2 regions of the Sporosarcina sp. AD_1 genome follow, and region 1 is predicted to be linked to the other one. Evidence: predicted binding sites of a transcription regulator. Region 1 holds the regulator's gene; the other holds the start of a gene.
What was found. The regulator LexA, encoded in region 1, represses DNA repair genes until DNA is damaged. The targets are predictions, from matches to a motif close to CGAACATATGTTCG.
Positions count from the first base shown of each region.

Region 2: a site for LexA is predicted at 1,410-1,423, ahead of uvrB (excinuclease ABC subunit UvrB). Genes of this name have one in related genera too.

Region 1 covers NZ_JBPVIR010000002.1:216,110-220,727, reverse strand. The annotation lists gene ACSW3C_RS04305 (DUF896 domain-containing protein) at 140-373, opposite strand; gene ACSW3C_RS04300 (YneB family resolvase-like protein) at 449-1,108, opposite strand; gene yneA (cell division suppressor protein YneA) at 1,108-1,422, opposite strand; gene lexA (transcriptional repressor LexA) at 1,614-2,234, shown strand; gene ACSW3C_RS04285 (methionine gamma-lyase family protein) at 2,274-3,533, opposite strand; gene ACSW3C_RS04280 (trimeric intracellular cation channel family protein) at 3,649-4,251, shown strand; gene hfq (RNA chaperone Hfq) at 4,327-4,551, opposite strand; gene miaA (tRNA (adenosine(37)-N6)-dimethylallyltransferase MiaA) at 4,589-4,618, opposite strand, start outside.
Region 2 covers NZ_JBPVIR010000009.1:50,438-55,055, reverse strand. The annotation lists gene uvrB (excinuclease ABC subunit UvrB) at 1-1,343, opposite strand, end outside; gene ACSW3C_RS16635 (IDEAL domain-containing protein) at 2,154-2,390, opposite strand; gene ACSW3C_RS16630 (ABC transporter permease) at 2,513-3,715, opposite strand; gene ACSW3C_RS16625 (ABC transporter ATP-binding protein) at 3,699-4,448, opposite strand.

The DNA of each region.
Region 1 (4,618 bases):
CTAGTAGATCTAATTAAAGTATTCCCACTCTAGTGTAGTCAAAATGAAGGAGAAATACAAATCGAGTTTGACCGGCTTGCCGTAAAACTCAATTTCTATCACTTTATCTCAATTCAACCTGCCTTCGTTTTTCATCTTATCAATTCGGATACTTTTTATTGCGGGCATCTTTCACCTTTTGAGGTGTCACGTCGTTCCCTTCCGGATCGATCACTTTCACACTCTCAATCGTATTTCGCATGGAAGTCCGCAATGATTGCAAGTACTCCTTCCGCAAGGCTGTTTGTTCCTTTGCCTCTTCTATCGATAACCCTGTTGTCTTTGATTTGTTTGAAAGCTCGTTGATTCGTTTAATTTTGTCTTCTGATAGCATTTCTGTGGTCCTCCTAAAAAATCGAATATACCGCTATCATAAAAAGTATACAAAAACAGCAGGAAGTGCAACCATTCAGCCTTCCTGCTGTTCTTCATATTCTTTATATCTTCGGTGGACTGTCGCTTTGCTGATGGAGTGGCCAAGCCCTTTCAAAATACCTGTAATCTCTTCGAAAGTCAGTCCTTTTTTTCGCAGTGAAACAATTTCTTCCGTCGGAACGTCCAAGCGCTCACGGCCTTCGCTGTTCCCTTTGTTCTTCAAGTTCTTCTCCGGCCGGTATCCTTGTATAACTGCTCTTTTCATTCCACGTCTAATTTTCGCGTTATGAATTTTCCGCTGGTATTCTTCCACTATAGATAATATTTCTAATAACATTGTATCCATCTCATTCAATTGCAGCGGGCCACTGTCATGATTTGTAATGACAGTCGTATTTGTCTTCGCAAGCAAATGTAAAATAGCGACTCTGGCATTCCCTCTTCCCAGCCGTGTCTCGTCCTGAATCAGAACAGCTTCAATGCCTTCCCGCTTTACAAATTCAAGAAGGCTGAGCAAACCTTCCCTGTCAATATCATAGCCGCTATGCTTATCAGAGAAGGTTTGTACCAGCTCATAGCCCATCTCTGCGGCAAGTGCTGCCAGCTCTTCTTGTTGCCTTACAAGGGAAATTTCCTGCTCATTTTTTTCCGTACTCACACGAGTATATAAAACGCACCTCATCCGGCCCCTCATTATTTTCCTTCTCCAGCCAGCTCGAAATGATCCATTTCGACAGGAGCCGTTTTAACTTGAGGCACTTTCAACCGATCACCCGTTCGAATGAAAGATGAATCCAAATCATTCATAGCCATCACATCATCGATCCACTTATCAATTCTCTTGCCGTCAGACAGCACGGTGGCCAGCTGCCATAGCGTGTCGCCTTCCGATACTGTTATTTCTGTAAATACTGCTGGTTCCTTATGTTTGTAAGTTCCGATCCATGTGAATGAAATGCTTGTCGCCATGATTAAAATCAGAAATATGTATTTTTGTAAGAATCTCATTAGAACGCCCTCCTAGAATGTCTGTTCGGAATGTTTGTTCTCATTATAGGATAGGAAATTTCCCTTGTCAACCTATTTTCGAACCTCTGTTTGCCATTTAACCGAACACCTGTTATACTATCGGTAAGGAATCATTCGGTCATGTGCGTTAGCAATCTTTCGAGTATGACTAGATTAGAGGGGTGAGACGTTTGAAGAAAATTTCTAAGAGACAGCAGGACATTTTGACATTTATTAAAGAAGAAGTTCGGTTAAAAGGGTACCCGCCATCCGTACGGGAAATCGGAGAAGCGGTCGGCCTTGCTTCCAGTTCAACCGTTCATGGCCACTTGGCCAGGCTAGAGAGCAAAGGGTTCATCAGACGGGATCCGACAAAGCCAAGAGCAATTGAAATATTGGATCCGGAGGGGCTTGATGCATTAAAGCCTGGTGTTCTCCACGTTCCATTAGTCGGTAAGGTTACAGCAGGACAACCTATTACGGCAATTGAAAATATAGAAGAGTACTTTCCACTTCCGGAGACGTACGGTACTTCAGATGACCAATTATTCATGCTGGAAATTGTCGGTGACAGTATGATTGAAGCCGGCATTCTGAATGGTGACTATGTTGTCGTGAAACAGCAGCATACTGCCAATAATGGCGAAATCGTCGTAGCAATGACAGAAGAGGATGAAGCGACTGTTAAGCGGTTCTATAAAGAAAAAGATTATTTCCGCCTGCAACCAGAAAATTCATCTATGGAACCGATTATCGTCAATTCCGTGTCCATACTGGGCAAGGTAATCGGCGTCTATCGGCTGATTCATTAAAAAAGCTGTTCCCGTTGCAAATACGGGAACAGCTTTTTCTTATCGGATTAATCCTGCTTCAGCCAGTTTAGCAACGGACGCGATAATTGCCGCTTTTACATGTTCGTATGTCAATCCTCCTTGCACGTATGCCGTGTATGGGGGACGAATTGGGCCATCGGCAGTCAGTTCGATGCTGGAGCCTTGTATGAATGTTCCCGCCGCCATAATGACGTCGTCTTCATATCCAGGCATGTAAGATGGTTCTGGTGAATAGTGGGCATTGATCGGCGAGTTCTCTTGAATTGTTTTACAGAAAGCGATCATTTGTTCTGGCGTCTTAAAGTTGACTGATTGGATTAAATCAGTGCGCTTCACCTCATAATGCGGAGTTGTGTCAAATCCGTAGCTCTCCAAAAATGCCGACGTGAACAGAGCTCCCTTGACCGCTTGGCTCACTACGTGAGGAGCCAGGAAGAAACCTTGGTACATCTCTAATAACGTATCGAGGGATGCGCCTGCTTCTGCTCCGAGTCCCGGTGAAGTCATACGGTACGCACATTTCTCAATTAGATCCGCTCGGCCTGCGATGTAACCGCCTGTCCGGGCAAGTCCGCCCCCAGGATTTTTTATGAGTGAACCTGCCATCAGGTCTGCACCGATTTCCGTCGGCTCTTTCGTTTCTACAAATTCACCGTAGCAGTTGTCGACAAACACGATCAGCTCGTTATTGATCGATTTGACGAAAGAAATCATCGTTTCGATCTCGTCGATTCTGTATGAAGGGCGGCTGGAGTACCCTTTCGAGCGCTGGATTCCAATCATTTTCGTTTTCGGTCCGATCTGTCTTGCAATCTCGTCGAAATCCACTGTTCCATCGCTCTTTAAGTCAACATGCTTATATGTAATGCCAAAATCCGCAAGAGATCCGGTATCTTTTCCTTTGCCCGATACAATCGAATCCAGTGTATCGTATGGTTTGCCTGTAATATATAAGAGCTCGTCGCCTGGACGGAGGACGCCGAATAGACTGATGGAGATGGCATGCGTTCCTGATATGATTTGATTGCGGACTAGGCATGCTTCCGCTCCAAATACATCCGCGTATACTCGTTCCAGTACATCCCTGCCCGTATCGTCGTAGCCATAGCCCGTTGAACCGGTAAGATGGAAATCGCTGACCGCATTGGCGCGGAAAGCTGCCAGCACTTTTTTCTGATTAATAAAAGCGTTCTGCTCCACATCTTTGACGTATGGCGCAATCATGCCCTCCACTTCTTCGGCACGCTGCAGTAAGGTTGTTTCATCATAGGTCGTCATTTTTGTTCCTCATTCCATTAGTATTCACTACATTATCTTAACAGTCTAGTTGCGCACGTCAAATAGAAACGGCATAATACGTAAGGGCCTGTTTATTTATAGAGGAGGAGAAAGAATGGCGTGGGAAGTTTTCAGCTTGATCGGCACAGCAGCATTCGCCATTTCCGGCGCTCTGGTCGCAATGGAAGAGGATTATGATCTATTTGGTGTCTATATATTAGGAATGGTCACTGCTTTTGGAGGAGGCGCGGTTCGGAATCTATTAATTGGCGTTCCGATTTCGGTGCTATGGGATCAACATTTCTTATTTATTGTCGCAACTGTACTAATCTTAATCGTATTTTTCTATTTAAAGTACATCCTGCACCATTGGAATCGATGGGGCACTTATTTTGATGCAATCGGGCTCGCTGCCTTTGCTATACAAGGGGCTATGCTTGCTGTCCGTTTGGATATGACCTTGTTTGCGGTTGCCGTCGCTGCCGTTCTTACTGGCGCTGGCGGAGGGGTTATACGGGATGTTCTTGCCGGGAGAAGGCCGCTCGTTTTTAAAAAGGATATTTATGCCGTCTGGGCAGCTGTCGCCGGCATCATCGTCGGCCTTGGCGCCTACCATTATGACATGGCACTCTATGCCCTACTGGTCATTACGGCAGGGCTTCGAATTCTGTCCTACTTGTTTCATTGGAGGCTTCCGCATGGCAACTATCATCATTAACATTGGATTAGGCACAACATAATTAAAAAAAGACTGTAGAAGTTCATCTATCGATTCTTCTACAGTCGCTTCAGTTTATTCTTCTTCTTTTAGTATGACAGGTTTTGAAGGAACATATGTGGAAATGGCATGTTTGTAAATTAATTGTTGTTTCCCGTCTGACTCCAGTAAAACCGTATAATTATCATACGATTTGACGAGCCCTTTCAATTGAAACCCGTTCAATAGGAACACGGTAACGAAGGTATTGTTTTTTCGCAGTGAATTTAAAAATACTTCTTGCATATTTCCCTGTGACATTTGCCCATCCTCCAGTTCTATTTTTCTAACTCTCTTTTTAACTATTCGGCTCCTCTGCTTGAAAATC
Region 2 (4,618 bases), on a different contig from region 1:
ACCCTTTCATTCTTCCTCGTACGCTCATTGATTTCGTCAATCAAATCATCAATTTGGCCTTCGATTGGCCGCACCTCGATGATCGGATCAAGCAATCCGGTCGGACGAATGATCTGTTCGACCATTTCCGGGGAGTGTTCAATCTCATAAGGTCCCGGTGTCGCAGATACATAGATGGACTGGTGGGCATATCGCTCGAACTCCTCGAACATGAGCGGACGGTTGTCCAGCGCGGATGGCAGACGGAAACCATGATCGACAAGCACTTGCTTCCGCGCCTGGTCGCCGTTGTACATGGCTCGGATTTGCGGCAGCGTAACATGGCTCTCATCAATGACCAGGAGAAAATCGTCCGGAAAATAATCAAGGAGCGTATAAGGCGTCGCTCCCGCCGGACGCAAAGTCAAATGCCTTGAATAGTTTTCGATGCCGGAACAGAATCCCATTTCTCTCATCATTTCGAGGTCATATCGCGTCCTTTGCTCGAGCCGCTGTGCCTCCAATAATTTGTCCTGTTCGCGCAGTACTTTCAACCGCTCCTCGAGTTCGACCTCGATGTTGGCGATGGCTTTTGTCAATTTATCCTCACCGGTAACAAAGTGAGAGGCCGGGAAAATCGCAACATGTTCCCGTTCTCCTAAAATCTCCCCTGTCAATGAATCGACTTCACGGATCCGATCGATTTCATCTCCGAAAAATTCAATGCGGATACAATGCTCATCTTCGGACGCCGGAAAGATTTCTACGACGTCTCCTCTTACCCTGAATGTCCCCCGGGTGAAGGCAATATCATTGCGTGAATACTGGATATCTACGAACCTTCTAAGCAGTTCATTTCGGCCGATTTCCATGCCCGGACGCAATGAAACGACGTGCTTCCCGTATTCCTCCGGAGAACCGAGGCCGTAAATGCACGATACCGAAGCGACAATCAAGACGTCATTGCGCTCAAACAAAGCCGACGTCGCAGAGTGGCGGAGCTTATCAATCTCATCATTGATCGTCGCGTCTTTCTCGATATACGTATCGGTATGAGGCACGTACGCTTCCGGCTGGTAATAGTCATAGAAGCTGACAAAATACTCTACCGCGTTATTTGGAAAGAACTCTTTGAATTCGCTATATAATTGCCCTGCCAACGTTTTATTATGTGCGATGACAAGGGTCGGTTTGTTAATTTCAGTTACTACATTGGAAACAGTGAACGTCTTGCCTGTCCCGGTAGCCCCCAGCAAGGTCTGGTGCTTCTTCCCCTCTTTTACCCCTTGCACGAGCTTGGCGATCGCGGATGGCTGATCCCCCTGTGGCGTGTAAGGGGCTTGTAAATTGAAAGTTTGGACCATACGAGTCCCTCCCTGAATGAATTGTCTTTATTCTATCACAGTACTCGCCATATCTAAAGAAATAAGCGAACGTACGTTTTTTATGCAGCAAGCGAAATAATTCCTGCTTATTACGAATCTATACCCACTTTTATCCCAGAACAAATAAAAACGCTGTACAGGTGAAGATCCTGTACAGCGCCCAAGCATAGACAAAAGCATATTAATTTGTTGTGACGTATAAAATTAAAATACAGCAGCTACTCACTTAAGATTTCTAGTAAAGTTGATTTCCGCTTCTGGCGGACGCTTTCCGGGGGGCCGGCGGTGAACCTCCTCGTCCGCTACGCTACCTGTGGGGTCTCACCTGTCCCGCTCATCCCCCAGGAGTCGCCGCCTTCCGCTCCAATCAATAGATGTTCTGCTAACAAGGAACTAAGAAAAATAAAAAAGGATAGTACCTTTTACAGAAAGTAGAAAGGTCTTCATGTAGTTACTCATCCATAAAAAATTTGTATCTAAGGCGGGGAACGCAACGCTGACTCCTATGGGAATAGCTTGTGCTGAAGACCCCGTAGGAAAAGCCGTCGCGTAGTACGGCTTTTGCGAGCTCAAGCGAATGCGTAACGAGCAACGGATGTATAATTTCTGCGCCAGGCGCAGGAATTATACAAATCGAAACCTTCACTGTTCGATTGGCTGAAGCCAAGCCCATGGAAAGCGAAGTTGCGCTCCCTGCCGATTTGATTATTCATTCTTATTTAACTCGGAGTGGATCTTGTCTACAGTCTGACGCTGTACAAGTGCATACCTTGTACAGCGCCTTATTCATCAATTGACCATTTCTAACTTTAACAATTCATCCGTATACCTTTCAAATGCCGAGACATCACGGTTATCAAGTGATGCATCGATCATTTCCAGCAACCTTTTCTTCGTCTGCTCCCGGTGGATATGGTTGAGGAACAGATCCATATAAATTTCGTTCAGTAGCTTTTCGGCATGCATCGTCGAACTGTTTTTTCCCACGGCTTTTAGGAACTCTGTATACGAATAGTTATTTTCCATCTCCCTCACCCCTGATGCCCTTTTCGTTATTATACATAACAAATCAGAATAGTTGCAAGGGTTTTGGGAATATTCTATTTTTTGAACCGATTTAACTATTTAAGGGAAGAGATGTCCCGGTTTTAAGCTTCTTTGGAAGCAGATCGGATGGTAGCTTCCGAAATAAGCATGACCACAAGCCCAATCAAGATAGGCTGAACGGACAAGCCGAACATGAAGAATGCTCCCACCACTACAACGAGCGCCTGCAGCCATTGTGCATTTCTCACTGTAGTCCGCAATGCTTGCGGCCGCTCTTTGTCACTTTCCGGAAACAGCATATCCATCCGGAAGTCATCGCCCATTTTCAACGCGTTATATAGCTGGAGAGCTGTTGCAAAAGCCAATGCTCCCGTGAATATATAAGCGCCGATCAGAAAAGGGATGAAGAGGACACCTAGCACAGACAAAACGGTGAGCCTCACCCATAACCAGAAGATATCGTCTGTCCGGACCAGTGTCCGCTTGACCAAAAATGCTTGTGGCTTTGTCTTCCCAAATACCGGGTTCGACAAGATGGGACCAAGCCATCCCCTTCTGCTGACCGAGCCTTTCAAATGGGGAACGTCTGTAAAATAGTTAGCAAACCGGTAGAACCGCATCATCCGATTTTGCTCCATCTTAATGAAATGCTCATAGGGGAACGGTTTTTCTTTACGTTCCTTTCTCCAATACACGTCATACAGCGCCACAATCAGCCCGGCTCCAATCAATACATAGGGCATGCCCGCCAATCCGGAATAAAGGATGGCAAAAGCCAGGACATACCGTATCAATCGGTCGATCCAGATGGCATGGCCGCTTTTGGCGTGATGAAAAGAGTACTCTGTCTCCGCAAACAGCCATTTCAGAAGCACAATAAAGACGGCTGCGGCCACATAGCTGGCTGTCCCTCCTGTATGCGTCGCTGACAAGAGCGGCATTGCGACGATGAACAAAAGAAGCGGAATTGGCAGCTGTGAGAAAAAGGTCCATCGCAGAGATCGTTTCATATAGTGATCCAGCTGGCTTTCCAGCGGAAGGAAAAAGACGACATCCGCCGGCTTCAACAAGGTAACTGGAGCTGACATCGCGAGCGGCAGGGCAATTAACAAGGATGCCAGGAGTGCCGCCGGAAAGTTCTCAGGTACTTCTTTCAGCCAGTTGCTATAGGCATAACCGCCAGCACCGATCGTAAAGACGAGAACGATCGCCAAATGTCCAGTAAAGACAAATTTCATATACCGTTGGACCTCGTTCATGTAATGAATGAACCGGTCGCTCCAAATATTACGCACGTCCTTCATTGTTCCGTTCCTTTGTCATTGCAATATATAGCTCATCCAATGAGGCGCCTGGCCGATTGAATGCCTTCCGTAGATCGTCCATCGTCCCGTGCGCACGAACTCGTCCTTCATGCAGCAAGATGATGCGATCGCAATACTTTTCAGCCGTCGATAGAACGTGGGTGGACATCAAGACGGAAGCCCCGTTGTTCTTCCGCTCCGTAATCTGGTCCAACAACGATTGGATACCGATTGGATCAAGACCGACAAAAGGTTCATCGATAATATACAAAGAAGGCTCCACAAGAAATGCACACATAATCATTACCTTTTGACGCATCCCCTTGGAAAAATGGGCCGGAAACCATTTCAATCTCTTCTCCATCATAAACTCTTTCAGCAATCGCTCGGATCTTGCCTCAAAAACCTCCCGGTCGACGCCGTAGGCCATTGCCGTCAGCTCCAAATGTTCCTTCAGCGTTAGTTCCTCGTACAGAATCGGCGTCTCTGGTATATACGTAAAGGATTTCCGGTATTGCTCCGGGCTTTCCTTGAAGGTCATACCGTTAACCCGGATATCGCCGCTATGTGGGTTCATCAGCCCAATAATATGTTTAATTGTCGTACTTTTTCCCGCACCGTTTAAACCGATCAGTCCCACCAGCTCGCCGCTCTTAATTTCAAACGACAAGTCATGCAGCACTGGATTGCGGGTATAACCGCCTGTTACATGTTCTACTTCGAGAATTGCCATGACCATCCTCCATTCTTCACCTCATTTTAACAAAAATCTGACTGGAATGCTTCGTCCATCTCACCCTTCTTATGAAAAAATATGCTACACTATTGAAATTAATGCTGCGCCTTGCGAAAGAGCGCGTCAGGGGATCCCCCCTTCCCCTGATAATAGGGGAAACCATACGA